Regions from separate parts of the Halothiobacillus diazotrophicus genome, predicted to be linked through region 1. Evidence: predicted binding sites of a transcription regulator. Region 1 holds the regulator's gene; the other holds the start of a gene.
What was found. Region 1 encodes sigma-54, which starts transcription at its own class of promoters, with help from an activator protein. Its sites were predicted from a motif close to TGGCANGNTNCNTGCTT; they were not measured.
Positions count from the first base shown of each region.

Region 1 (14,529 bases):
ATCGCCCTGACGCTGGCAGCCCTGGCACTGGCAAGCCCGAACGCGTTTGCCGCCAAGGCCGACCGGAGCAAGCCGATCGAGGTGTCGGCCAACGAAAAAATCACCGACTACAAGAATGGCACCAGCGTCTATACCGGTCAGGTCGTCATCGATCAGGGTAGCCTGCATGCCACCGGCGACAAGGCCACGCTGTACGTCAAGAACGGTCAACTGGTTCGCGCCGAACTGGACGGGAAGCCCGCCACCTTTCAGGAACTGGATGAAAAAAACCAGCTGGTGAAGGGTTCCGCCACCCACGCCACCTACCTGGCGACCGAACAGAAAATCGTCCTGACCGGAAATGCCCAACTGAACCGTCAGGGCGATCGTCTCGCCGCCCAGCGCATCACCTACAACATGAAGGATGAAGTCGTTCAGGCCGGAGGCCCCGATAACGGTGGCCGCGTGCATGTCACCATCCAGCCGCGGAACAAGAAGGAAAACCCGTCATCCACGGATGACACACCATCCGGAAATACCTCGACGCAATCCGTCAAACCGTAATGCAAGACCAGAACATGAAGCAGCCACCCGTATTGTTCGTGGAGTCCCTCGTCAAGCACTACGGCGCGCGTGCCGTCGTCCAAGGCGTCTCGCTGGAAGTGCAGGCGGGGGAAGTCGTCGGCCTTCTCGGGCCGAACGGCGCCGGCAAGACGACCAGTTTCTACATGATCGTCGGCCTCGTTGCCGCCGATCAGGGGCAGATCTGGTTGAACGGGCAGGACATCACCCTGCTGCCGGTGGACGAAAGAGCCCACCTGGGACTCGGCTACCTCCCGCAGGAGGCATCGGTGTTCCGCAAGCTCACCGTCGAGCAGAACATCATGGGCGTGCTAGAGCTGAGGCGCGATCTCAGCCCAGTTCAACGACAGACGACACTGGAAAGCCTGCTGGGCGAACTGCATATCCGCTCCATCCGTCGCAATCTCGGGCAGGCCCTTTCCGGGGGCGAACGTCGGCGGGTTGAAATTGCTCGGGCACTGGCCGCTAACCCCAGCGTCATTCTGCTGGACGAACCGTTCGCTGGCGTCGACCCGATATCCGTCATCGACATCCAGCGGATCGTCACGCATCTGAGCGAGCGCGGCATCGCCGTTTTGATCACGGATCACAACGTCCGCGAGACCCTCGGCGTCTGCGAGCGTGCCTATATCGTTTCCGATGGGCAGATCCTGGCCGAAGGCACGCCCCAGGCGATTCTCGCCAACGAGCAAGTCCGTGCGGTGTATCTCGGACAGCATTTCACCCTCTGATCACGCCCGCTCGCGGCGATTCACTCGGGGACAATTCGATGCGTTGGCGCAGATGCAATCCCATATTGGCGGACCGTGTTTTTCAGTTAAACTAACTCACATGTTCATAATCCTGCGATCGACAATCCCCTACCCAGCCACCTCTGATGCCGACGGAACATCAGACAAGATTCATTTGCCCCAAGATCACGCCGGGCTCGCCCAGTCATGAAAGCCGGCCTGGAACTTCGCCTGGGGCAAAGCCTCTCGATGACGCCGCAATTGCAGCAGTCGATTCGATTGCTGCAGCTCTCCACACTGGAACTCGCACTGGAGATTCAGCAGGCAGTCGAAACCAACCCGCTGCTGGAAATTGCCGACACTGACGACTTCTCTGAAGGCGAGGGTCCCTCGTCCGAACTGGCCGAGGGCAGCGAGACGGTCGATTCGGACTATCAGGAAGACCCCAATGCGCTTGCCGGCGAAGCCCTGCTCTCGGGCACGGACGAAACCACGCCGGAGGATCCGTTCACCGTGGATTCGCAGTGGGAGGACTACTACGAATCCGACGGCAGCACCTCATTCAGCGCGCCGGAAAACAATCACGACGAATTCGATCCCTACGCGACGACCTCCAGCGGCGTCGAAAGCCTCCGGGATCATCTGCTGAGTCAGATCCACCTGACCCATCTGACGCAGCGCGATACGGCCATCGCCGCCGCCCTGATCGAGTCGATCGACAACATGGGGTACCTCGCGGACAGCCTGGAAGAAATTCACGCCATGCTGATCGAAGATTGGCCGAACCTCCAGATCGAGGACATCACGACCGTCCTACATCTCATCCAGTCTCTCGACCCGATTGGCGTAGGCGCCCGAGATCTCAACGAATGCCTCTGCCTGCAGCTGCAGCACAAACCGAAAGATCTGCCCTATCGCGACGTCGCCATGCGGATCTGCGAACAGAACCTCATCGAAACCATTGCCCAGCGCGAGTACCAACAGGCACAACGGGCCCTCGGCGTGGATCAGACCGCGCTTGAAGGCGCCCTGATGATTCTGCAGGGCCTCGATCCCCGACCGGGATCCAGTGTCGGTTCCGTCGCAGCGGATTACCTGATTCCGGACGTGCTGGTCAGTTTCCGGAACAATGCCTGGCATGTGGACCTGAACCCGGAAATCGCGCCGAAACTTCGGGTCAACCAGACCTATGCCCGCATGATCAACCGCAGCTCGCGCGGTGAGGACGCCAGCTACATCCGCAGCCATCTGCAGGAAGCGCGCTGGTTCATCAAGAGTCTGCGCAGCCGGAATGAAACCCTGCTCAACGTGGCCCGGGCCATCGTCGCCCATCAGACAGAATTTCTCGAACAGGGCGAAGTGGCGATGAAGCCCCTCGTCCTCCGGGAAATCGCCGACGAACTCTCCCTCCACGAGTCGACGGTCAGTCGGGTCACCACCCAGAAGTTCATGCTGACCCCGCGCGGCACCTTCGAATTCAAGTACTTCTTCTCCAGTCATGTCGGCACCAGCGACGGCGGCGAATGTTCGGCCACGGCCATTCGCGCCATGATCAAGAAGCTGGTGAATGAGGAAAACCCCCGCAAGCCCTTGTCGGACGCCAAGATCGCCGACCTGCTTACCGAACAAGGCATCGATGTCGCTCGGCGCACGATTGCCAAGTACCGCGAGGCGATGGGCATCGCCTCGTCCACCGACCGAAAGCGCCTGATCTAAGGCCTAAAGGAGCTCACCATGCAAATTGAAATCACCGGACATCATGTCGACATCACCGATGCGCTCAGGGACCATGTGGAAAACAAGTTCGAGCGGCTCAAGCGACATTTCGACAAGGTGATCAACGTTCATGTCATTCTGACGGTGGAAAAGAAGATCCAGAAAGCAGAAGCCACACTGCACATGAGCGGCAACGATGTCCACGCCGACGCATCCTCCGAGGACATGTACGCCTCCGTGGACGCCATGGTCGACAAGCTGGACCGCCAGATCGTCAAGCACAAGGAAAAAATGACCGAGCACCGCTGATCGAGACACGATCTTACGCTCGATAAACGCACAACCATGAGCCAATTAATCGGGGTATCGCATTCACTTGCGTGCCCCGACTGACTTTTTGGAGTATCCTCTTGCTCGATTTTTACCGGTCCCGTCCCGCTCACCCACAGCATTCCAACCTGCGAACAGGTGCTTCATGAACATCGCTGAACTGTTCCCCTTGCAGCACATTCTGATCGATGAGGTCTATCAAAGCCGCAAACGGGTTCTCGAAGTTCTCGCCGGCCTGCTGGCCGATGACCAACTGGGCGGCCAAAGCGCGACCCACATCTACGAAATCCTGATCGAACGCGAACGGCTGGGTTGTACCGCAATCGGCCATGGCATCGCGATTCCCCATGGCCGGGATAGCGAAACGCTGCGTCCGCGCGGCGCGCTGATCCGCCTGACCGAAGGGATCGATTTCGGTGCGTCGGACAACGAGCCGGTCAATCTGATTATCGGGTTCATCGTCCCGGAAGAATGCCCCGAAGCACACCTGATGGTATTGGGCTCCCTGGCAGAGCACCTGTCCAGCCCGGATGACCGTGACGCCATCATGCAGGCGCAAAGCCCCGAGCGCGTGCGCAACCTGCTCATCGAATGGCTGCACGATCCGCCAGCCGCCGATGCCGAATAAGCGTCGGTTCCTGTCGCGATATCCGCATTGAGCCACCCGATGCACCGCGCCGTCCCCGTCATTCAGCCTCTGGACGCCAAACACCCGACGGATACCCGGGACCCGGTCTATCGCCGTCTCTTCGACCCAGAGTCCGCCTTCGATCGCCTGAACCCCCTCGATCCGAAACCGATCGCCCTGATCGACGCACCGTTACGGCGCGCCCTGAGCGAGCGTAATGATCCGGTTCCGACCTATGCCGAAATCTGGATTCTCTGCGACATCACCCCCGAGGAGGTTCCGACCTGGGTTGCCACGCAAGCCCGTACGGCCGCCAACATCCTCCACTGCACGATGACCGTGGACGAAATCTCCGAATGGCTCAGGACCCATCGGCAGAGCGCCACGCAACATTGGCAGCATGGCGTCTTCATGGAGGTTGCCGGATCAGGTGTACTGATCACGGGGGAATCGGGTATCGGCAAGAGCGAATTGGCCCTGGAACTGCTTTCCCGCGGCCACCGTCTGATCGCGGACGACGCGCCGTGCTTCGTGCGCGGCAATCAGGGCATCGAGGGAAGCTGCCCGGAAACCATCCGCGACCATCTGGAAGTCCGCGGCCTCGGGATCATCGATGTCCGCGCCCTGTTTGGCGACAACGCCCTGAAAAAGCGAAAAAACCTCCGCCTGATCATCGAGTTGTATGCGGCGGACCATCGGTCGATGCGCGCCGAGTCCCGGCTTCATGGCGAACGGAGCAAGGTGAGCATTTGCGGTGAAGAGCTCCCATTGTTCCGATTACCCGTGGCTCCGGGTCGAAACATCGCCGTCTTCGTCGAAACCGTGGTCCGTCAACATAATCTGGAACGATCGACGACCGGTGAGCGCCTGCTGGGCCAGCCGTATGCCGCCCAGTGGCACCCCTACCCGGAAAAATGAGCGGCGCGCTGGTGGTCAGATCCCGCTATCCGGCACAATGTCGACGTAATAGTCGGCACCGGGTCCGGATACAGATACACTAGCGCCAATGCAACACATGCTCGCCATCCCCGAAACCGTACTGATTGTCACCGGACAATCGGGCTCCGGGAAATCTATTGCCCTGGCAGCCCTGGAGGATGCAGGTTTCTACTGCATCGACAACTTGCCCCCCGAACTGCTGGACAATCTCCTGTTGCTCTTCAGGCAGGGCGAGATCAATGCGCGCGGGATCGCCATCAGTATCGATGCACGCTCGCCTGAAGCCGCACTGAATGCCCTGCCGGCACGAATCCAGAGTCTTCGGAAAACCTATGAAAACCTGAAGATACAGAGTCTCTTCCTAGAAGCCAGCGAAGCGCGCCTCGTTGCCCGATTCAGCGAGACGCGACGACGCCACCCGCTTTCCCCGAAGGTCGAACATCTGCTCGAAGCCATTCAGCGGGAGGCCGAACTGCTGGCCCCGATGCGCCATCAGGCCGACCTGATCATCGACACGAGCCATACGAGCATCCACCAGTTCCGTGAGGATATCCGCAACCGGATCCTCGAAGGCGCCCGGCGCGGTCCGCTGATCCTGCTGCAATCCTTCGGCTTCAAGAACGGCATTCCGCTGGACAGCGACTTCCTGTTCGATATCCGCCACCTGCCCAACCCGCACTGGCTACCGGATCTCAGGCCCCATGGCGGCAAGACGACCCAGGTCATCGAATACCTCGAGCAGCACCCCATCACCCACGAAACGCGCGCGAATCTCGCACGATTTCTGGGCGACACGCTTGCCGCCATCACGCAGACCGATCGAAGTTACGTCACCTGTTCCGTCGGTTGCACCGGCGGCAAGCATCGGTCGGTCTACATGGTCGAGCATCTCTATACGGATCTGAAGACCGCCTTTCCCAATATCCTCATCCGACATCGTGATTTAGAAACGGAGCGATAATGACTGTTGGCATCCTATTGATTTGTCATAACAAAATTGGCGAGCAGTTACTCGAAACCGCCACCGACATGCTGGAAAAGATTCCCATGCCCGCCGGCGAGCTCTCCGTCCATCAGGATGACGACCCCATCGACCTGCTCAACCGCGCGCGTCGTCGTATTGCGGATCTGGACGAAGGGGACGGCGTACTGGTCCTCACCGACATGTACGGCTCCACACCCTCCAACATCGCCCATCGACTAAAAGACAAGAACCGTGTCCGGGTCATCTCCGGGGTCAATCTGCCCATGGTGGTCCGCGCCATGAACTACCCGCAGCTGAACCTCCCCCAGATGACCGAGCGGGTCGCGACGGGCGGTCGTGAAGGCATCATCGAAGGGGATGGGATTTAATCCCTGTCCGTCACCGCGGGAATCCATCGTCTCAGGACGACCGAAAGGGAATAGCGCATGCCCGAGCAAAATATCGAAATCATCAACCGACTGGGGCTCCATGCCCGCGCGGCCGCCAAATTCTCCACGACGGCCTCGCAGTTCAGCTGCAAGATCAGCGTGATCTGTCACGGCAAGGTCGTGAACGGCAAATCCATCATGGGACTCATGATGCTGGCCGCCGCCCGGGGCACCGAGATTCGGATCGCCACGGAAGGTGCCGATGAAAACGAAGCAATGACGGCGCTACGCGAACTGATCGAGAACCGGTTCGGCGAACCTGAATGATGGCGCACCTCTGACCATAAATCCCGTTTTCACTCGCCCAAAAAAAATCACGGATGCCCATGAGCGCGAGAGTAAAAAACATCAACTACATTCAAACCACGCATGTCCATCCGCGTGTTGCGGGCGCCCCTGTCGGCAATGGCCGGCGGTTCGCGAATTTGCGGCGATGCATGCTAATGCCCGACCGGAGGGCCCGTGCTTCGGCGCGCACCCCTCGTCTAACAACCTCGAGGAGGATTGGAACGTGACATCACCCAAGACTGCCCGCACCCCGCGGGCGCGAATGATCGGCGTGCTTCTGGGGCTCGGTGCCGGCCTGTCGGCCGCATTGAACGTTCAGGCTGCAGACCTGACCGGCGCACAGATCGCCGCCCATGGCATCGGGAGCGTTCCGGCCTGTGCCACCTGTCACGGCACCCAGGGCCAAGGGAATCCGCTCGCCAACTTTCCCCGTCTGGCCGGCATGGGTGCCGCCTACCTGAGCGAACAACTCACGGACTATGCGGACGGTACACGCAGCAATCCCATCATGTCCCCCTTCGCCAAGCAGCTGACGCCGGCGCAGATGAAGGCGGTCGCGGCCTACTACGCCAGTCTGCCTGCACCGAAGGTATCGGCACTCCCCGCCGCAAGCTCCGATCAGGACAAGCTGGCGCAGAACCTGCTAACCCAAGGTGATTGGTCACGCGGCATTCCGGCCTGTTTTGCCTGCCACGGCCCCATGGGGGTTGGCGTCAAACCAAGTTTCCCGGCGCTGGTCGGTCAATCCGCCACCTATACGGAGGAACAGCTGAAGGCCTGGCAACAGGATCACCGCGCCCCGGGTGCCGGCGGACTGATGGCCGCCGTCGCCAAGCGACTCACCCCTGCGGAAATCACGGCGGTTGCCGGCTATCTGGCAAAAATCTCCGTCCAATAATTCAGGAGCTGGTTCCCATGATCACATATCGACTCATCGCGTCCCTCGTATTGCTCCTGGCCGGGCAGTCGGTGCAGGCGGCTCCGGATACCGCTGTGGCCCACTTCGTCCCCCCGCCGGACAGCGCCATCCCCGAAGGCCCCTTCGGCGACATGATCAAACTCGGTCAGAAGATCTTCAACCATACCCCGAAATACGCACCGAAATACGTCGGCAACAGTCTGAGCTGTGCCAACTGCCACCTCGATGCCGGTCGTCTGGCGGACAGCGCACCGCTCTGGGCCGCCTACCCGGCCTACCCCGCCTATCGCAGCAAGAACAAGAAGGTAAACAGCTATCAGGAACGGCTGCAGGGCTGCTTCATGTACTCCATGAACGGCAAGGCGCCCCCCTTGAACAGCGACGTGTTGCTCGCCCTGGAAAGCTATAGCTATTTCCTTGCCAAGGGTGCGCCCGTGGGCGACGAGAAGATGGCGGGTCGTGGATTTCCCAAATTGGCAGCCCCCGCCGAGTCTCCCGATCTGACGCGCGGACAGAAGGTCTATGAGGCCAGTTGCGCACTTTGCCACGGTAGTGACGGACAGGGACGCACGGTGAATGGTCAGGTCGTCTTCCCGCCGCTCTGGGGCAAGAACTCCTACAACTGGGGCGCCGGCATGCACTCTGTCAGTACTGCCGCGAGCTTCATCCATGCCAACATGCCATTCGGCATGCCCAAGACCCTGACCGAGCAACAGGCCTGGGACGTGGCTGCCTACATCAACAGTCGTCCGAGGCCCCAGGATCCGCGTTTCACCGGCTCCGTGGAAGAAACCCGGGCCAAATTCCACCCGAATACGAAGTACGACTATTACGGTCAAACCATCGACGGCAAGCAGCTGGGCAATCCGGCGAATACGCCGCCCGCCGGTACCGTACCGAAATAAGACTGGCCCCGCCGACCACCGGAACACCCGGCACGGTCGGCACGACCTTCCACCCCCATCGCTCACCGGACATCTGGGGCCATCCGGGGCCAGCCGCTGCCACACCGTCTGTATCGGTTTCGTTACACGATCAACCCCTTTACAAACAGCCGCTTGAGCGTAGCATCCAGAGCGGTCATACGGCGATTCCGTTGCTGGCCACGGATCGCCGATGCCCCCGCGCGCATGATCGAATAACTGCTCGTGCTGCCGTGGACTGGATTCGAGCCATGCAACGCCAGCGCAAACAGGGGACGAACATGCACGCGATAATCGACCAATCACAACAACGGGACTGGATGGTGAAACACCAAATCGAAGCGCGGGGCGTCAAATCACGCCGCGTGCTCGAAGCGATGCGAACGGTTCCCCGTGAACTGTTCCTCCCGGCGGCGCTGCATGAATTCGCCTATGAGGATGCACCGCTGCCGATCGCCGGCAACCAGACCATCTCCCAGCCATATATCGTGGCGATGATGATCGATGCCCTCGATCTCAAGGGCGGGGAAACCGTCCTCGACATCGGCACCGGATCGGGCTACGCAGCAGCCGTTCTATCATGCATTGCCGCCCGGGTGTACAGCGTCGAGCGGATCGTCCAACTGGCCGAAGACGCCAAGGCCGTATTCCAGGCCCATGGATTCAACAATATTCATGTCCTGCAGGGCGATGGCACGCGCGGCTGGCCGGAACACGCCCCCTATGACGCGATCATCGTTGCCGCCGGCGGCCCCATGGTTCCCGAATCGCTGAAGAACCAACTCAAGATCGGCGGCCGACTGATCATCCCGGTCGGTTTCGATCAACTTTCGCAAGAACTGATTCGGGTCACGCGCATCGGCGAGCACGAGTTCAAGACGGAGGACCTGGCCGATGTTCGTTTCGTCCCTCTGCTGGGCGAGGAAGGCTGGAAACAAGAGCGCTTCGAGGCAACCGAACGGCGCCAGCCTGCGCCCCCTCCCGTGGCCGAGATCAAGCTCGCCGCCCTCATCGCCGATCGTTGCGAATCCTTCACCGATATCGAATACGTCGATCTTGCTCCCTTGATGAAACGAATCGGAGACGCGCGGATCGTGCTGCTGGGCGAGTCCTCGCACGGCACCTCGGAGTTCTACCGCCTACGCGCCCGCATCACGCGGGAACTGATCGAGAGCAAGGGTTTCAGTTTCGTCGCCATCGAGGGCGACTGGCCGGACGCCGCCCGCATCGATCATTACGTGCGCCATGCCGAATACCCGCCGTCCGAGTGGACGGCGTTCGCGCGCTTCCCGACCTGGATGTGGCGAAACGAGGAAGTCCGGCATTTCGTTGACTGGTTACGCGCCTATAACGCCGACCGGTCGAGCAACGAACGGATCGCCTTCCATGGTCTGGATCTGTACAGCCTCTACAACTCGATCCGCTCGATCCTGGATTACCTGCAATCCGTTGATCCCGCCACTGCCGAAGTCGCGCGCCAACGCTACGGATGCCTCACGCCCTGGCAGTCGGATCCGGCCGCTTACGGACACGCCGCACTGACGCGCCAATACCAGGATTGCGAACAGGAAGTCGTCACCATGCTCAAAGAGCTGCTGACAAAACGACAGGCCTACGCCGAGCATGATGGCGAACGGTTTTTGGATGCCGTACAAAACGCCCGACTGGTCACCAATGCCGAACGGTATTACCGCACCATGTACTACGGCTCACGCAGTTCCTGGAATCTGCGCGACAGCCACATGTTCGACACGCTGGTAGCACTCCTCGCCCATCACGGACCAGAGAGCAAGGCGGTCATCTGGGCGCACAATTCCCATGTCGGCGACTCGGCCGCCACGGAGATGTCCCAACGGGGCGAATTCAACATCGGTCATCTCTGCCGTCGGCAGTTCGGAGAAAATGCCTATGCCATCGGGCTCGGAACCGATACGGGCACGGTGGCTGCTGCGGAGAACTGGGATTCACCGATGGAAATCATGACGGTCCGCCCTGCTCTGGAAAATAGCTATGAATGGCTTTGCCACGATTCCGGGATCGACCGTTTCCTGCTGCCCCTGCGAACGGCTCGGGATCCCGGCCTGATCCAGGGGCTCAACCAGGCACGCCTCCAGCGCGCCATCGGTGTCATCTATCGCCCGGAAAGCGAACGGCAGAGCCATTACTTCACGGCCAAACTGCCACAACAGTTCGATGAATTCATCTGGTTCGACCGGACGACGGCGATCAAGCCACTCGCGACCGAAATGCTCAAGAGTCTACCGGATACGTATCCCTTCGGAATCTGACGGAGCATCCCGAAACGGAGGACCCAAGACATGAATCTACCATTCGTCGAAGACCGGCTGCACTGGATGAAGCGGGAACGAATCTGGCCCAATGGCCTGCGCTATCTCTGGACCGACGCGCTGGGCGTCGTCCTGCTCGTTTCCCTCCACGCGCTGACCGGGAAAACCCGCTTTCTGGACGAGGCGGAATGGGTCGTCGAACAGGTCGACCGCGTACTGGGGCGACCAAGAGGATGGCGCATCGGCGAAGCGCCCGACCGCGACGGCCAATATTTCCACTACATCGCGATGTGGCTGTATGCCCTGGCAACGCTTGCCCGTTACATACCCGATTATCGACAGACCGGTATCGACCGCGCGCACGCAATTCATGAAGCCTTCGTCCAGCCGGGCCAGGGTGTACTCTGGAAGATGACGGAGGATCTCGCCCAATCCTACCCGGGCTGTGGCTATGGCGCGCTGGACGCCTTCGATGGATACGTCTCGTATCGCATGCTGGATGAACGGCAGCTCGCGCGGGAAATCGGGGAGATGCGGTCACTGATCGACCAGATGGAACCCAACCTCATGATCACCCAGGATCTGGGGGTCGGCATGATGCTCTGGATGAGTCATTTTCATCCCGATGAAGCGTGGGCACAAAGCCAGCAGGCGCGATGCCTCGTGATGCTGGATCACCTGTGGGTCGAATCCGGTTATTTCTGTCGGGAACCCGGCCTGGATCACCTCAGGTTCGCCTTCACCAACTATGGCATCTCGATCGGATTGCAAGCCGTCGGGGCCATGCCCGAACGGGTCGAACGGCTCCATGCCTACTTCGACACCTACCGTTCCGGTGATCACTACGATCGCGAAGCCATCACCCACGTGATGGCCTGCAATGCCCACTGCCCCGGCTATCTTCTTGGGGATTTCAGCGCCAACCCGACGATTTAGGCCGGGTATGCGCGACGAAGGGTCGGCTCAATTACCGCCGGGCAGTTCGATGCGCACGGGCAAGCCGGCCAGCCACTCTGGCTTCGCGGCCAACAGCACATCCATCTCGTAGGCCTGACCACTGCGTTCGCTCCCCGGCACGCTGGTAATCGCGACCACCTTGCCCTGCTGGGTCGTTCCCTGAACCGTCACCGATACCGATTGCCCCCACCGGATCCGACTTGCCGCCGCCACGTCGAGCATGGCACGGGCCAGAATGCGATCGGTCCGGGCAATGCGCATCACCACAGGAGGCTGCAATTCGGAGGAAACCGTTTCGCCAACCTGCGCGTCGACACTCAGAATACGTGCGGGAAATGGCGCAACCACTTCGGCATGACCCTTTAGCCACTGTCGGAGATCGACCGTCGCCTGGGCCTCCTTGAGGCGGGCTTCGGCCTGCTCCTGCTTGATCAGAGCATCCTGACGCTCGGAATCGGAAGCGACCGTCCGGTCATACAGCTGTTGGGCACGCTCCGCATCCCGTTTCGCCTCGCTGGCGGCGCGCACCAGACCGCGCTGCCGGGCCACCGCCGCAGCAAGGCGGTCGTTGAATGGCGTGCGATCCAGCTTGAAGAGCGTCTGCCCCTTATCGACGGTCTGACCCGCCTGAACGGGAATCGATACCAGGACCCCGGACACGGGCGTTGACAGGCGAACCTCGTCCGACCAGGTCAGAAAGCCGTTAACGGTATGACCCGAGCTGAGGGTTTCGGCAGGTTCCGCCGCATGGACGCCACCGGCTGCAAATCCGCCAGTCAAAGTGGCACAGATGAGCAACGCGACAAGAGACGACGACTGCACTCCGTGCAGTTGACCAGGACGAACGAACCTCATGACTTGGGCTCCTTGGTTGATTTGACGACAGTGGGACCCCCTGCCGGGACAGGCTGGGGCGAGGAAGCGGGTGCCGAAAATGCCGTCATGATCGGCGCCCCTTCGAGCACGGCCAGTTCGGCCCAATAAGTGGCCAGGGTAAACGTTGCTCGCATCCGCTCCAGCTGGGCCGCAGACTCTTCGACCATCGCATCGCCCAGATCCGTCGCCTTCTCCATCTGATACAGGGTCTGCTTGCGCGTAAAATTCAGATCGGAATAGTTTTCCAGCGCCTGAACCCGACTCAGGGCGGCTTTACGCTGGACATCGATCATGTCGACCAGGGTCGTCGCATACTCGCGAAGTGCGGCCTCACGGGCCGCGATGCGCGCCTGGAGTCCCATCCGGGCCGCCTGGGCACGACCGATCCGGGCATCGCGCAATCCGCCGTCATACAAGGGAAATTCGATATACACGCCGGCGCGAAACGGATCCCGGGAGCCCAATTCCCTCTGGTAGTAATCGCCGTTCACTTCCGCGTAGATGGTCGGTGCATTGTGATCGCGCGCCGCCTGGAGCAGATGCTCCGAACCGGCATATTCGGCGCGCAGCGCCTGGAGTTCGGGATCGCCCTGCATCATCTTCTTCAGGGTGTCGTCGAGTTCGGGCGGTTTCCGATCGAACAGATGCGTAAACTTCGGCTTTTCCAATTTGGCGGGAATCTGGTCCGGCGTTCCCATCAGTTCCGCCAGATGACGCCGGCTGATACGTCGATTGGCATCGGCCTTAGCACGAGCGAGAAGCACATCCTCGTAATCCCGACGCAGTTGGGCCAGTTCGTAATCGGAAGTCATGCCCAGTTCCTTGCGATCCTTCGCCTTGTCGTAACGCACGTACACGACGGCCATCCGCTCATTCAGAACCGTGTATTGCTGGTCGGCCATCAGCACGGAAAAAAAAGCCCGGAGAATCGCCAGCCGTTGCTGCTGCTCGCGACCGAGCACCGACAGCTTCGCCCCGGACACCTGCTCTTCCGCGGCATCGAACCGCAGGTCCTGCCGCCCGAAATCAAAGAGCTGACGTCGCGCAGTGATGCCAAGGGCATTGTCATGCCGGTTATTAGGATCCGGTGCGACATTGCTGGGCCGAATGTAGCGCAACTGTCCATGAAGGGAGATCATCGGATCCGACCAACTCGCCACCTCGGCCTGATCGGCACGCGCCGCAGCCAACCCGGCTTCGGCAGCCATCACACCGTACTGGCCGCTCAAAGGTACGGAAAGCGCCGCATCGAGGGTCAACGGCGTACCGCCATCTTCCGCCGCCATGCCGACCGATACGCTGCACGCAATCAGGCCGGCCACCACCAGGAGACGAACACCGTACTCCCTTAGGTCCAAGCATCTGTCTTTATTCATGTGTTCCTTCTTTACGCCCGCCGATCCGAACGGGCAAGACGTCAATCCGAACGATCGCCCCCAAACCAAAGCGGCAGTGTGGACACGAACAGGTTCAACCGCCGTGCGCCTTGCGGTATTTGAAGAAGTTCATACCGGGTTCCTTGTAGGCGCCACTGACCACGTAGGAAGCCAGTGCCAGGAACTCCTCGCTGGAACGGGTGGGCCCCGTATATACGGTCGCAACCTGACCATCGGGCTGGATGAACGCCATCACCGGCGTTGCCCGTACGCGAAACTGCTTGAACGCAAAATCCTTCTGACTGACCTGCTTTCCCTGGAAGTCCGTCATCATGACGTCACCCTCGATATCGATGGATGCCGTAATGAAATGCTGTTTCATGTAGGCCACCACCTTGGGGTCCGTGAATACGGTGGTTTCCATCCGGTGGCAGAACGGACAGTCGGCCATCTGGAAGAAGAGAAAGACACCGGTTTTCCCTTCTGCTTTGACCTGCTTGAGATCGGCAGGCATATCGAAAAACGAGTCGTCCCAAAAACCGTCCGCGCGGGCTTGCGTCGCCCACAATCCGGCAGAAAGCATC
Region 1 is NZ_CP016027.1:234,560-249,088, reverse strand. It holds gene lptA (lipopolysaccharide transport periplasmic protein LptA) at 1-543, shown strand, start outside; gene lptB (LPS export ABC transporter ATP-binding protein) at 558-1,292, shown strand; gene A9404_RS01110 (RNA polymerase factor sigma-54) at 1,500-3,008, shown strand; gene hpf (ribosome hibernation-promoting factor, HPF/YfiA family) at 3,027-3,317, shown strand; gene A9404_RS01100 (PTS sugar transporter subunit IIA) at 3,484-3,966, shown strand; gene A9404_RS01095 (hypothetical protein) at 4,006-4,884, shown strand; gene rapZ (RNase adapter RapZ) at 4,973-5,866, shown strand; gene A9404_RS01085 (PTS sugar transporter subunit IIA) at 5,866-6,258, shown strand; gene A9404_RS01080 (HPr family phosphocarrier protein) at 6,316-6,585, shown strand; gene A9404_RS01075 (c-type cytochrome) at 6,830-7,504, shown strand; gene A9404_RS01070 (c-type cytochrome) at 7,522-8,430, shown strand; gene A9404_RS01065 (protein-L-isoaspartate(D-aspartate) O-methyltransferase) at 8,730-10,736, shown strand; gene A9404_RS01060 (hypothetical protein) at 10,767-11,672, shown strand; gene A9404_RS01055 (efflux RND transporter periplasmic adaptor subunit) at 11,700-12,548, opposite strand; gene A9404_RS01050 (TolC family protein) at 12,545-13,945, opposite strand; gene A9404_RS01045 (thioredoxin family protein) at 14,040-14,529, opposite strand, start outside.

Region 2 (14,529 bases), 170 kb from region 1:
GCTTCTGCGGCGCAGGTTCCTTGACCGGCGCTGGCTTGGCCACGGGCTTTGGTGGCTGCTTGGGCGGCTGCTTGGGCGGCTGCTTGGGCGGCTGCTTCTTCTCGTGATGCACATGCTTCACGGGCTTCGGCTTTTCCACTGGCTTTTTCGGCTTCTCCACGGGCTTCGGCGGCGGTGGCGGCGGCTCGACCGGCTTGGGGGCCGGCGTCGGCACGGGCGGCGGCGGTGGCGGCGGTGGCTCGACCGGCGTTGGCTCAGGCGGCGGCGGTGGCGGCGGTGGTGGTGGTGGTGGTGGTGGTGGTGGCGGAGGCGGCGGCTCGACCGGCTGCGGCGGCGCCGGTGGTACCGGGACGGGCTCCGGCTCCGGAGCGGCCAGGGTAATCTTCAAAGGCTTGGCCGGTGGCTTGACCAGCACGGGCTCCTTCAGATGCAGCATCTGGTCGGAGGCGATCAGGGCACCCATTGCCAGGACGACCACGCCCCGGGCAACCCACTCGCGATTGGTGAAGAGATGATGACGTTGCGGCATGAGAGTCGATCCGTTCCCCGTCACTTCTTCTTGGCTGCGATGGAAACGGCGGTGATTCCCGAAGTCTTCACCACGTCCATGACATCCACCAGATTCTGCAGCGCGCTCGCCTTGTCGCCGTCGATCACGAGGTCGATATCCTTGTGTTCCTGCCGCAGCGCCTTAAGTGCCGGGCCCAGCGTGGTCAGGTCGTAATCCTTGCCTTCCATCTGAATCTGACCCTGGGCACCGATGATGATGACCACATGGAACGAGCGCGTAAGACGATCAGGCTGGGCCGAACCCGGCAGTTGCGTCTTGATGCCCGTCGCCGGAATCACGTTCATGCTGATCAGCACGAAGAACACCAGCAGGAACATCATCACGTCGATCATGGGAATGATCTCGATTCGGCCCTTCTTGCGTGGTGCGTTATCCCAAATAAACATCTGAAAACTCCTGAATAATTATTCCCGGTACCGTAACGCCCTTCCTGGACGGGGTACCGCTTCCGGATCGTGCCGGCGATTCACGGCTGAGGGCCGCATCAGGGTCATCCAGACCCCGGATCCCCCGGCTGCGAACGCGCTCGGGAGCGGGTAATTGGCTTTTTCAGACATGAGAAACCCCTGCACCCCAAGGGGCGCATCGAAAGTTTTCGGGGGTTTGTCGGGTTGCTTCCTGCCGCTCCGATGGGGCGGCGCGACTGACGCCTGATCAACCAATCAATTAATTAGGTAACTATAAATATGGTTTATGACCTAATTGTGAATGTTTGATTACGTTTTGTTTACGAATGGTTCACATGCGATGAACTCGAAGGGACGACCGCGCTGCGACGCGCTTTTCCCAGGATCCAGACCAGCGCCTTTGCCACGCCGATGACCGCGACAATCGTCACCATGATGATGGTGGCGAAGGCCGCTGCCTGGGGCCAATTACCTGCATCGTTCAGCAAAAGTACGGAAACGGCCGCCGGCGTGGTGCCGGGCGAAACCAGGAAGATGAGTGCGGAAATCGTCACCATGCTGTGCATGAAGTAGAACATCCCGATACTGGCCATCGCCGGGCTGATCAACGGCAGGGTGACATGCCGGGCGGTATGCAGCACGCCGGCACCCAGCACTTGAGAAGCCTCCTGCAAACCGTGATCGATCTGCTTCAGGCCGGTGGTGGCAATCAGGAACGCTTGGGCGTGGTAGTGGTACACGGTGCAGAGCGACAGCAGCAGAATGCTGCCATATAGCCAGTACACCGGGATCGACGGCTGGTTGAACGCCAGCACGTAGCCGAGGCCCAGCACCATGCCCGGCACGGCGGCCGGCACCACCGAGGCGAGATAGAGCACCTGTCGCAACCGGCTGGACAACCGTTGCACGATCATCGCCCCCACCGTGGCGACGACGACCCCGATGGCGGCAGCGATCAGGGACATCTTCAGGCTCACCCACAAGGCACCGTAACCGCCCGGCACATCGAGCCGATAGTGCTGCAGGGTGAAACTGAGGTTGTAGGGCCACAGCCGCATGAAACTGGCGACGATCACGACCCCCATCACCGCAACGATGGCCATGGCGACGACGCCCAGGAAGACCAGCATGACCCCGTCCAGACGCCAGCTGCGCGCCGGACGGTACGGCGTCGCCTGGGCCGAAATCGGCGGCTGGCGTCGGGCGATCCATTTTTCGGCAACGACGGATACCAGTACCGGGACCAGCAGCAGCACGCCGATGACGGCGCCGAGGTGGAAATTCGCCTGCCCTGCGACCTGGTTGTAGATTTCGGTGGCCAGAACGTTGTAGTCCCCACCCAGCACCATCGGATTACCGAACTCGCTGATATTGATGGCAAAACCAAGGAATACGGCGGAAAGAATCCCGTAACGGGCACCCGGCAGAGTCACGCTCAGGAACTGACGCAATCCCCCCGCTCCCAGCATCTTGGCCGCGTCGTAGAGACGGGCATCCGCGCCGGTCAGGGCGACCATCAGCACGAGATACGCATGCGGCAATCCGTACAGCACGTTGGAGATGAGAATCCCCCAGAATCCGTAGATGTCGAAGTCGGTACCCAGAGTGCGGTTGACGATCCCGTTCCGCCCCAGCAGGAACTGCACACCGAGCGCCTGGATCAGAGACGGCGCGAACAGGGGCAACAGGATCACCGAATGCCACAGCCACTTGAGCGGAGCCTGGGTGCGCTTCAGGGCAAAGGCGTAACCGAATGCGATCACCACGGTCGCCAGCGTCGCCCAGAAGGAGACCGACAGCGTGTTGAGCAATGCCTGGCGGAAATGGGGATCGCGGATGTACAGATCGTAGTAATCCAGCCCCCAATGACCGTCCGGATGCAACAGGCTTTCCCGCAGGATCGTCCACAGGGGATAGAGGACAAACAGGGCAAGCGGCAGCAATGCCAGCAGTGCAATGCCAATCTCGATTTGCCGACGCCCCAGGACGCGCGCCCGGAAGCCCGCCCCGCCCGCCCCAATCGCCGGCGGCATCATCCATTCACGCTGCATGCTCACACCGCACCGATGAAACGGATTTCTTCGGGCGGCAGATGCACCGGGATCACCTGACCGGGCTTGAATACCCGATCGCGCTGACCATATACATCCACCAGCAGCGACTGACCATCCAGCGACAGATCCAGGCGGGTCTGTTTGCCGAGGAAGCGGCTTTGCACCACCGTCGCGGGGAAGTGATTCACACAGCCGGCTTCCGGGTCGATCCGGATCGATTCCGGACGGATCGCAATCTGCGCTACGCCTGCCGCCTGCGGTTCGCCCAGAACCAGGGCGCGATCGCCGAGCAACACGCGCCCCTGATCATCCGCACGCACCCGCAGGATATTCATCTCGCCAACGAAATGGCCGACGAATGTCGATACGGGCTGGTGATAGATCTCCGGCCCGGTACCGACCTGCTCGATCCGACCGCCGTTCATCACGACGATCCGATCGGCCACAGCCATTGCTTCTTCCTGATCGTGGGTGACGAGGATGGTCGTCAACCCCAGTTGCCGCTGCAGCGCACGCATGTCGGCGCGCAACTGCCCGCGCACCTTGGCATCGAGCGCCGAGAAGGGCTCATCCAGCAGCAGAACGCGCGGCTCCACCGCGAGCGCCCGCGCAATGGCGACGCGCTGCTGCTGCCCGCCGGACAACTGACTCGGCAACTTGTCCACGTGATCGGCCAACTGCACGAGATCCAGCATTTCCCGTACGCGGCGACGTGTGGTCGCGCGATCCCATTTCCGGCAGCGCAGACCATAGGCCACGTTCTGACCCGCCGTGAGATGCGGGAACAGCGAATAGGACTGGAACACCATGCCGAAATTCCGGCTGCGCGGTGGCAGCAGGGTGATATCCGTATCCGCCAGCAGGATCTGCCCGGCGTCGGGCGTTTCCAGTCCGGCGATCATGCGCAACAGGGTGGTCTTCCCACAGCCCGAGGGGCCGAGGAAGCAGAGGGACTCCCCCGGTGCGATATCGAGATCGATCGACTGGAGCACCGTTCGGTTCTGGAAGGTCTTGCCGATTCCGGACAGGCGCAGGAAGGCGGCGTTGTTGGGCTGAGTCATGGGCAATCAAACCAATGGATTGGCAGCGCGGAACTGGGGCCACTCTGCCGAAGAGCGGGATCAGTGTTTCTCGATGTCTTTCTGCCAGCGCGCCAGCGTGGCCGGACGGGTTTCCATCGACTTCGTGAAGTCCATCGGGAACAGCAGCTTCTTCACGTCCGTGGGCATTCCGGCATCAGCCTCCGCCGCGACGGCGGGCGACTCGATGCTCACGATCTCCTTGTACTTGTGGTAGAGCTTTGCGGCGGAATCGGACAGCGTCCAGTCGAGAAAACGCTTCGCGTCTGCCGGATGCGCGGCGCCGGCGACGAGAGCATCGGCTTCCAGCTCGTAGCCCGCACCCTCCTTAGGAATCACCATCTTCACGGGATAACCCTGGCGCACGGCCTGCATGGCCACGATGGCCGAAGATGCCCCGATGGCGTACTCACCGGTACTGGCCATGCTGCAGGGCCGCGATCCGGACTTGGCGTACTGCGCGACGTTGCCGTTCAGCTTCTGGAGAAAATCCCAGCCCTGCTGGTCGCCAAGCCCCTGCAGGATGGAGACGATCTGCAGATAGCCCGTACCGGAGGAGGCCGGGTTCGGCATGACGATTTCGCCCTTGTAGACCGGATTCAGCAGATCGTGCCAGCCTGTCGGCATGGGCAGATGCTTGCGCTTCAGGCGATCGGTGTTGACGCACAGTGCAGCCATGTAACCCGTCGGCGCGAACCATTTGCCGTTGGGGTCCTTGAACTGGGCCGGCACCCGGTCGATACCCTTGGGCGTGTAGGGCTGCAGCAACGCCTGCACGCGGGGATCCATCATGTTGGTCAGTGCCCAACCCCAGATCACGTCGTAGCGCGGATGATTGCCCTCGCTCAGGATGCGCGCACCAAGATCACCCGTGGACAAACGCAGGACGTGGACCGTGAGATCCGGCATGTCCTTGCGCGCTGCAGCCAGGTAATCGGCGATTTCCGGCTCTTCCAGTGCGGTGTAGACCGTGATTTCTCCGGCCTGCACCGTGGATACCTTGGTCACGGCTAAGCCGAAGATCATCGCGGCCATGCTCCAGGCCACGGCCTGGGCGACTGACTTGAATTGCATCGTTGAAGGTCCCCTGCAAAAAATTAGGCCGGGAATCTATCACGCAGAACCCATAAAATTTATGAATATTCCATGACACTTTGCAATAAGCAGAACCACGGTCGAAAATTCGGCCAAGTCCGGAAAATCGATCAAACAGACGCTGGATCGTCCAGGCAAACCATTCCGCCCGACGAGTGGCGAGTTGAATTTGTCCGTTGATCTTGGTTTCGACGCCGGGCTGTGCGTATACTTTCGGCCCGTTTCACGCCGGGCCAGTCCTGCCGGACCGCCCTCGGCTCATTCACCACAAGACGTCGAGCACATCATGCAGTTAGCGATTTTCGATTTGGACTACACCCTGATCGAAGGGGATTCCGACCATGCCTGGGGACAATATCTCGCGGACATCGGCGCCGTCGACGGCACGGAGTATGCCCAACGCAACCAGATGTTCTACGAGGAATATCAGCGCGGCACACTGGATATCCAAGCCTTCCTGAAGTTCTCGCTGGCGCCGCTGACTCGGTACCCGAGGGAACAGCTCTACGCCTGGCGATCGCAGTTCGTGAACGACATCATCGTGCCGATGATCCGCGAACCGGCCCGGGATCTGGTCGCCCACCACCGCGAGAAAGGCGACGAACTGATGATCATTTCCGCGACCAACGCCTTCGTCACGGAACCGATCGCCGCCCTGTTCGGGATCGAGCATCTGCTCTCCACCCGTCCGGAAATCAAGGATGATCGGTACACCGGCAACTATGTGGGTACGCCCACCTTCCAGGCGGGCAAACGGGTCGCCCTCGACGAATGGTTGAACGAACGTGGCGTGCAGCCGACCAAGACCTGGTTCTACTCGGACTCGCGCAACGACATCCCGCTCCTGGCCACCGTGGATCACCCGGTCGCCGTCGACCCGGACACGGTCCTGAAGCAGCACGCCGAAAACGAAGGCTGGTCGATCATTTCCCTGCGTTCCTGATCGGGACGCGTGTGATCGGGTTGGACCCGATCGGTAACGAGCATACGCCCCGCGTGGATCAGGTCGTCGGCAGGGTTACGCCCCGCTGACCCTGATACTTCCCGCCCCGATCCTTGTAGGAGGTCTCGCAGACCTCATCGGATTCCAGGAACAGCATCTGCGCCACACCCTCGTTCGCGTAGATACGCGCCGGCAACGGCGTGGTGTTCGAGAACTCCAGGGTCACATGGCCTTCCCACTCGGGCTCGAGGGGCGTCACGTTCACGATAATGCCGCAACGGGCATAGGTGGACTTGCCCAGACAGATCGTGAGCACGTTGCGCGGGATGCGGAAATACTCGATGGTCCGCGCCAGGGCGAAGGAGTTGGGCGGAATGATGCAGACGTCGGACTCGACATCCACGAAACTGCGCTCGTCGAAGGCTTTCGGGTCGACGATGGTGGAGTTGATGTTGGTGAATATCTTGAATTCGTTGGCGCAACGCACATCGTAGCCGTAGCTCGACGTTCCATAGGAAATCAGCCGCTGATCACCCGAGCCGCCCCGCACCTGCTGCGGTGCAAACGGTTCGATCATGCCGTGCTTCTCCGCCATTTCGCGGATCCAGCGATCCGATTTGATACTCATACCCCACTCCTACAGTAAACCGGTTGATTGCGTCCGCATTTTGGTGACGCGGGCAACCGATGTCCAGCAGGAATTGCGGTGCGATCAGCCTCTTGCACCGAACATATAGCGCTTTTTGTCCTCCGCGTCGCCATCCGCATCGTCCCGGGCACTCGGTTTTGGCGCGGACTTCTTCGCGGGCGGGGCCTTTTCACCATCGCCGAGCAGTCCCTGATGCTCGGCCAACTGCAATGCCAGGAGAATCAGATCCTCTTCCTCCGATTGGTCCGCGATCTGGAGAATCTTCATCGCATAATCCTTCTCGGCAATGAACCGGTAGGTATCGACTTTGACGTTCAGGGCACGGAGCAGTTTGAGTTTGAATCGTGCAACCAACTGCATTAATTCAGGATCCATCATTTACCCCTTGATCTCAGGTGAGCTTGATTGCCCTATCGAGATGCAAATAACGCGCCATCGATCCAACCCCCTCTTTTTCCATAAGAACCCGGTAATTCTCCGATGGAGCAAGACGGGCCGTCGCACCAACTTGAACCTCGAAAAACACCGGGGCACTATTATTGAGCAGACCCAGACAGCTGGCGGCGTCGGCCAACGCCAGACAATGCTAAAATGTCACCGAGGCACCGAATCCACCGGGCACAGCCTTCTCAACCATTACCTGAGGGTTATTCCATGCGCAGCGTTCACCATCGCACCCATCCCCCGTTCAACGGCACCCATCGCAAACTGGGCGCCGCCCTGCTGGCCGCCGTACTGGCACTGGGCATCGGCGGCTGCGCAAGCAATCCCCCCGCCAGCGACTCAGCCAACGCCGCCCCCGCGACGAGCGCGCCGAATGCGAGCAACTCGGCGGCGGCGGATAGCAGCGGCTACGACAAGTACGAAACCACCAACGAAGCAGTCAATTTCCTGGGGGGATCGGCTGAAGCGGTCGCCAAACTCATGGACAAGGCCTTTGCCGAATATGGCCGGCCCAACGCCTACATCAAGGGGGAGGAAGGCGGCGGTGCATTCGTGTTCGGCGTCCGCTACGGCAAGGGCGAACTCGTGACGAAATCGGGCTTCAAGACCACCGTCTACTGGCAAGGCCCCTCCGTGGGCTGGGATTTCGGCGCCGATGCCGGCAAGGTATTCATCCTGGTCTACAACCTGCCGCAACCGGACCTGATCTATCAGCGCTTCGCCGGTGTCAACGGCTCGCTGTATTTCGTCGGTGGCCTGGGCATGAACTACCTGCGTTCACAGGATATCGTCGTCGCCCCGATCCGCGTGGGTGTCGGCATGCGACTGGGCGCCTCCGTCGGCTACATGCAGTTCACCAAGGATCACTCCTACATACCATTCTGAGCCCCGCCCCGACGGCACCGCTTTCAGACGACGCAAAGGCGCGGACTTCCGCGCCTTTTCTTTTTTTGCCCCCTGCAAATCCCACAACGCACGGGGGCCGGTGATCAGGCCTGGTGCGTGAACAGATAGCCGGTCAGTGCCAACCCGAGCAAAGCCACCAGGGCATTGGTCAGCACCCCCATGTGCACCCAGTACCCGGGCGGAATCTCGACGGGTCGCAAGGTATCGAGCGTCGTCCGGTACTGCTTGATCGCCACCGCACACACGACCGCGCCCAGCAGGATGAAGGAAAGACCGATCCAGAACGATACCCCCCGGGACATCTGGGCCGGGGGCATCTTGGCGAGCATGTTGACGAAGAGATCGAACCGTTCGATCACAAAACCGAAGGCCATCAGGGTCAGCCCGGTCCGATTCCAGGCCATGAGCGTACGCTCCGCCGCGAAGAATACCCGTGGATCGTTCAAGTCCGACATCTTGCCCCCCTGCCCTTCATTGACGCCCCGCCCTCAGGCTCGCACACCTGCGACACTGCTTGTACTCTAGCCCGATTCGATGAAAAAAGGCGCCGATCATGCAAAACCTTGAGGAGCTTCTGACCGAAATCCGGGATTGCCGCCTCTGTGCGCCCCACCTCCCGCTGGGTCCGCGTCCCGTTCTGCAGGCAGCCGAACTCGCGAAAATCCTGATCGTGGGACAGGCGCCCGGCACGCGGGTGCACAAGACCGGCCTGCCTTTCAACGATCCCAGCGGAGACCGCCTTCGGACCTGGCTGGGCATCGATCGCAGCCAGTTCTATGACCCGACTGCCATGGCCATCGTTCCCATGGGGTTCTGCTATCCGGGGACAGGAAAATCCGGCGACCTGCCCCCGAGGCCGGAATGTGCCGACACTTGGCGTGCGCCCCTGCTGGCGCGGCTGCCCAACATTCGATTGACCGTCGTCATCGGCCGCTACGCCATCGCCTATCATCTGCCCGACTATGGGCGGAATCCCGGCGTGTCGACAGTGGTGGCGGATTGGCAGAAACACTGGCCGGACATCATCCCCCTGCCGCACCCCAGCCCGCGCAACAACCGCTGGCTGAAACAGCATGACTGGTTCGAGCGCGACGTGATTCCCGCGCTGCAAAAAAGGGTGGCGGACATTCTCATGCCCGCCACCCCGTTGAATCCGTCCGAACGCGCCATGCCTTGAGGGCGATGCGGCCACGCTATGCCGGCTTGCGCTGCTTCTCGTACAGGAACTTCAACACCTCGTGCCGATAGTGGTTGTACTGGGGATCGTCCGCCAGGGCCAGCCGGTCGCGCGGACGCGGCAGCTCGACCGAGAGAATCTCGCCGATCGTCGCCGCCGGACCATTGGTCATCATCACGATACGGTCGGAGAGCAGCACCGCCTCGTCCACGTCGTGGGTGATCATGATCACGGTGTTCTTGAGATCCGCCTGGATCTCCATCAGCGAATCCTGCAGATGCGCCCGCGTCAGGGCGTCCAGCGCACCGAACGGTTCGTCCATCAGCATCACCGAGGGCTGCATCGCCAACGCACGGGCAATCCCCACCCGCTGCTTCATCCCGCCGGAGATCTGATCAGGCCGCTTGTGCATGGCATGGTCCATATGCACCAGTTTCAGGTTGTGCTCGATCCAATCCTTCATCTCGGCCTTGGTCTTCTTTCCCTTGAACACCTGCTGCACCGCCAGTTCGACGTTCTCGTAGGCCGTCAGCCAGGGCAGCAGCGAGTGGTTCTGGAACACGACGGCACGCTCGGGACCCGGTTCGGTCACCTCCCGGTTTTCCAGCAGGACGCCGCCTTCCGTGGCCTGATACAAGCCGGCGACGATGTTCAGCACCGTCGACTTGCCGCAGCCCGAGTGGCCGATCAGCGAAACGAACTCGCCCCGATCGATCTTGAGATCGACCTTGTCCAACGCCCGGAACATACCGTTCGACGTGGGGAAGTCGATCGAAACCTGACTTAATTCCAAGTGGGCCGTACTCATCTTGATTTACTCCTCAATTCTTATTCGTTCAACGCAGTACTGCGCCCTTGTCCCAGGAAACCCAGCGTTGCAGCATGAGCATGATGCGATCGAGGATGAAGCCGATCAGGCCGATCACGATGACCGCCACCATGATGCGGCTGAGCGAATCGGAAGAGCCGTTCTGGAACTGATCCCACACGAATTTGCCCAGACCCGGGTTCTGCGCCAGCATCTCGGCCGCAATCAGCACCATCCAGGCGATGGACAGGGAGAGGCGAAGACCGGTGAACATCATCGGCACGGCGGACGGCAGCACGATGCGGCGCACATGGGTCAGCCAGCCCAGACGCAGGACGCGGGATACGTTCTTCAGGTCCTGGCTGACTTGGGCCACGCCCACGGCCGTATTGATGATCGTCGGCCACAGACAGCACAGCAGCACCGTAATCATGGACACGAGATAGGACTTCGAGAACATCGGATCGCTGCTGACGTACACCGCACTGACGACGATGGTCACCAGCGGCAGCCAGGCCAGCGGCGACACGGGTCGGAACAACTGGATCAATGGATTGATCGCCGCATACAGCCCCGACGAAAGCCCGATGGCAATGCCGATCGGAATCGCGATCAACGACGCGACGATGAAGCCCGAAAGCACCGTGAAGAGACTGGTCCCGATCTGGCTGAAAAAGGTCGGCTGGCCGGTGTAGGGAATGATGACCGGCTTGTAGCTCGGATCCTTGGCCATCCGCTCGGCATCGCGCTCTTTCTGGCGCGCATAGAAAGCCGCCTCTTTTTTCTGAGCCTGTTCGTACTCCTGATACAGGTTGTCGGCCTGCGTCGCAACCTGCACCGGGCCCGGAAAGGTACCCAGCGAGGTATGAATCTGTTCGGCCACCACCGACCAGATCACCAGGAATACGGCGATCCCGATCAAGGGCAAACCCAAGGTTCGTCCCATGATCGCCAGCTGATCGCGCGGATTTTCGCCCCGCAGCAACTTGACGACCGGCATGAGAAAGGCCGGTAGAGACATGTTCTTAGTCATGGAAAACTCCCGAATGTGACTGGAAGGCGCCCGGCCACCCTGACCGGACGACCGACGCGTTAGATGGTCTGATCACCCTTCAGACCCAGGGTGAAACTCTTCAGGTACGCGTTGGGCTTGGTACCGTCGTAGGTCACGCCGTCGATGAAGTTCGCGGTAGCCGGCTTGTAACCCGTCTCCTTGGCGAAGTCCGGGAAGTCGGACGGCTTGAACTTGCCTTCGGCAATCAGGGCCATTGCCGCACGTTGATAGATGTCCGGACGGTAGACCGACTTGGCGGTTTCCGCGTACCAGGCATCGGTCTTTTCGGTCGGAATCTGACCCCAGCGGCGCATCTGGGTCAGGAACCAGACGGCATCCGAATAGAACGGATAGGTCGCGTTGTAACGGAAGAACACGTTGAAGTCCGGCACCTTGCGGATGTCCCCCTTCTCGTATTCGAAGGTACCGGTCATGGACTTGGCGATCACGGATGGATCGGCACCCACGTACTGCGGCTTGGACAGGATCTTCACCGCCTCTTCCCGATTGGCGTTGTTGTTCGCATCCAGCCAGTAACCGGCACGGATCAATGCCTTGACCACCCGAACGGCCGTGTTCGGATATTTCTTGACGAAATCCGCCGTCATGCCGAAGACCTTCTCCGGATTGTTCTGCCAGATTTCGTAGTCGGTGATCACCGGCACGCCGATGCCCTTGACGATCGCCTGCTCGTTCCACGGCTCGCCCACACAGTAGCCGTCGATGGTGCCCGCCTGCAGCGTCGCCGGCATCTGCGGCGGCGGCGTGACGGACAGCAGCACGTCGGCATTAAGCTGACCGGATGTATCGCCCTTGAGGGGATTGTAGAAGCCCGGATTCAGACCGCCCGCGGCAAGCCAGTAGCGCAGATAGTAGTTATGCGTGGATACCGGGAACACCATGCCCATCTTGAACGGCTTGCCTTCCTTCTTGTACTCGTCGACCACCGGCTTGAGGTATTTCGCCGAAATCGGGTGCACCGGCTTGCCATCCGGCTGCTTGGGCAGATTGGGCAGCATATCGGCCCACACCTGGTTGGAAACCGTGATGCCGTTGCCATTCAGATCCATGGAGTACGGCGTGATGATGTGGGCCTTGGTACCGTAGCCGATCGTCGCCGCCAGCGGTTGCCCCGCCAGCATGTGTGCGCCGTCGAGCGTGCCGCTCACAACGCCGTCGAGCAGTACTTTCCAGTTCGCCTGAGCCTGCAGGGAAACGTAGAGTCCTTCGTCCTCGAAGAAGCCCTTTTCGTAGGCAATGGCCAACGGCGCCATGTCGGTGAGTTTGATGAAGCCGAAGGTCAGTTGCGGCTTCTCGGGATAGCCGAGCTTTTCATCCGCCCACACGGGCATCGCTGCCAGACCGCTGCCGAGGGCGGTGCCGACTGCTGCGGCGGTCGCCGTCATTTTCAGGAAGTTGCGTCGCTGTGCGTTAAAAGCCTTTGAATCCGTCATGATCTTCTGTACCTCATCAAAATTTGCAAAAAAAAACGCCCACGCAGGACTATCCCGCGTGAGCGCCATTGCTCATCACCCTTCGATTAGCAGACAGACCACCGTTGGCCCATCAACGACAAACAACTATGCAAGACGGGTGCCAATTATTTTTCCATATAAAATACATATGGTTACCAATATTCACACGAGACCCCCCCCTGCCCACGCACCAGAATCAGACACGGCCTGCACTCGATTGGCGCGATATTCTTGGAGGGAGCAGGAAAATCGGGATAAAACCGTCTCGACCGATCTGGCTTGGCTTATGCTTGCTTTATGGCAAACGACATTGAAAAATTGCGGGCGCTGGCATGCTTCACGTTCTGCGCGATAGAACCCTGCCAGCCCACCTCACCGATCCAGTGGTTGCAGTGCTTTGCATTGGCGCCGTTGCAAAGGAAACCGAAATACGTCCAACATGGCACTGAAAGTCATCATCATCGACCAGAACCCGGATCGTACCGCCGTCCTGGAGCAGGCCATGCTCGACCTCGGCCACAAGGTCGTGGCACTGCTCGGGGCCAATGACGACATCCTGACGGCCGTCCATCAAAACAAGCCGGACGTCATCCTGATCGACATGGCGCTTCCCGACCGGGACACGCTCGAAGCCATGCGGCTGATCACGAACGAAATCCCCCGTCCGATCGTCATGTTCGCGGAACAAAGCGACAGTCAGACCATCAACGAAGCGATCGCCAGCGGGGTCAGCGCCTATGTCGTCGATGGGCTCGACCCCCGTCGGCTCCGCCCGATCATGGATGTCGCCATCGCCCGCTTCAAGGAGCACCAGGCGCTGAAATCCGAGCTGGAAACCACCCGCAACCAACTCGCGGAACGCAAGGACATCGAACGTGCGAAAGGCATCCTCATGCGGGCCAAAAATATGGACGAACCAGCCGCCTACGCCGCCCTTCGCAAGATGGCCATGGACCGGAACGCCCGACTTATCGAGATCGCCCGCATGCTGATTACTGCCGAGGAACTGCTGCGCTGAGCCGCATGAAGCCAGGCCGTCGCTGATCCATAGCCGCGAGACACGACGCGAACACACCGTCCTTGGCCGCCCCGGACGATGCGATCACCGGGGCTTACGCCCCAGGAAAAAAAATGCTCTAATGCCCGCCGTTGAACCAATGTGGGTTCAGCCGAAAAGTCGACAAAGGTGTCCAGAGCCGCCGAGTTCTCTCGCGCAGCCGGGCACCTTTTGTCTTTACCTAAGTCAAAGAACCCATCCACCGACAGCATTGCGCGGGCCCGATCCCGCAGGGAGCCCCATGAATCTCAAGGAATTCAAGCAGGCCGGCCACTGGCCCACGTTACTCGCGGCCTTTCTCTACTTCGACGTCTCCTTCATGGTCTGGGTGGTCCTCGGCCCGCTCTCCCTGTACATCACCCAGGATCTGAACATCCCGCTCAGCGAGAAATTCACCCTGGTGGCCATCCCCATCCTCTTCGGTGCCCTGCTGCGCATTCCTCTCGGGATGTTGGCCGATCAAATCGGGCCAAAGCGGGCGGGACAGTTTGCCCAGATCCTGGTCATGGCCGCCATGGCCTATGTGTTCCTGTTCGGCCTGCACTCCAAACTCGCCGTGGAAATCCTGGGCGTATTCCTCGGTCTGGCGGGCGCCAGTTTCGCCGTGGCGCTGCCCCAGGCGAGCCGCTGGTATCCGCCGAAATTCCAGGGCATCGTGCTCGGCATCGCCGGGGCAGGCAACCTGGGCGTCGTCCTGGATTCGATGATCGTGCCATGGCTGGCGGAGGTCTACGGCTGGCAACAGGTGTTCGGATTCCTGCTGATCCCCTTGGTCATCATCTTTATCGCCTACAGCCTGATGGCCAAAGA
Region 2 is NZ_CP016027.1:60,113-74,641, reverse strand. It holds gene A9404_RS13250 (energy transducer TonB) at 1-529, opposite strand, end outside; gene A9404_RS00265 (ExbD/TolR family protein) at 550-957, opposite strand; gene A9404_RS00260 (ABC transporter permease subunit) at 1,299-3,029, opposite strand; gene A9404_RS00255 (ABC transporter ATP-binding protein) at 3,032-4,093, opposite strand; gene A9404_RS00250 (ABC transporter substrate-binding protein) at 4,154-5,185, opposite strand; gene A9404_RS00245 (histidinol-phosphatase) at 5,493-6,149, shown strand; gene dcd (dCTP deaminase) at 6,208-6,777, opposite strand; gene A9404_RS00235 (hypothetical protein) at 6,862-7,158, opposite strand; gene A9404_RS00230 (DUF1134 domain-containing protein) at 7,453-8,127, shown strand; gene A9404_RS00225 (YidH family protein) at 8,232-8,603, opposite strand; gene A9404_RS00220 (uracil-DNA glycosylase family protein) at 8,702-9,325, shown strand; gene A9404_RS00215 (ABC transporter ATP-binding protein) at 9,342-10,133, opposite strand; gene A9404_RS00210 (ABC transporter permease) at 10,162-11,166, opposite strand; gene A9404_RS00205 (CmpA/NrtA family ABC transporter substrate-binding protein) at 11,226-12,641, opposite strand; gene A9404_RS00200 (ANTAR domain-containing response regulator) at 13,102-13,680, shown strand; gene A9404_RS00195 (MFS transporter) at 13,961-14,529, shown strand, end outside.
Region 2: a site for sigma-54 is predicted at 12,770-12,786, ahead of A9404_RS00205 (CmpA/NrtA family ABC transporter substrate-binding protein). Genes of this name have one in related genera too.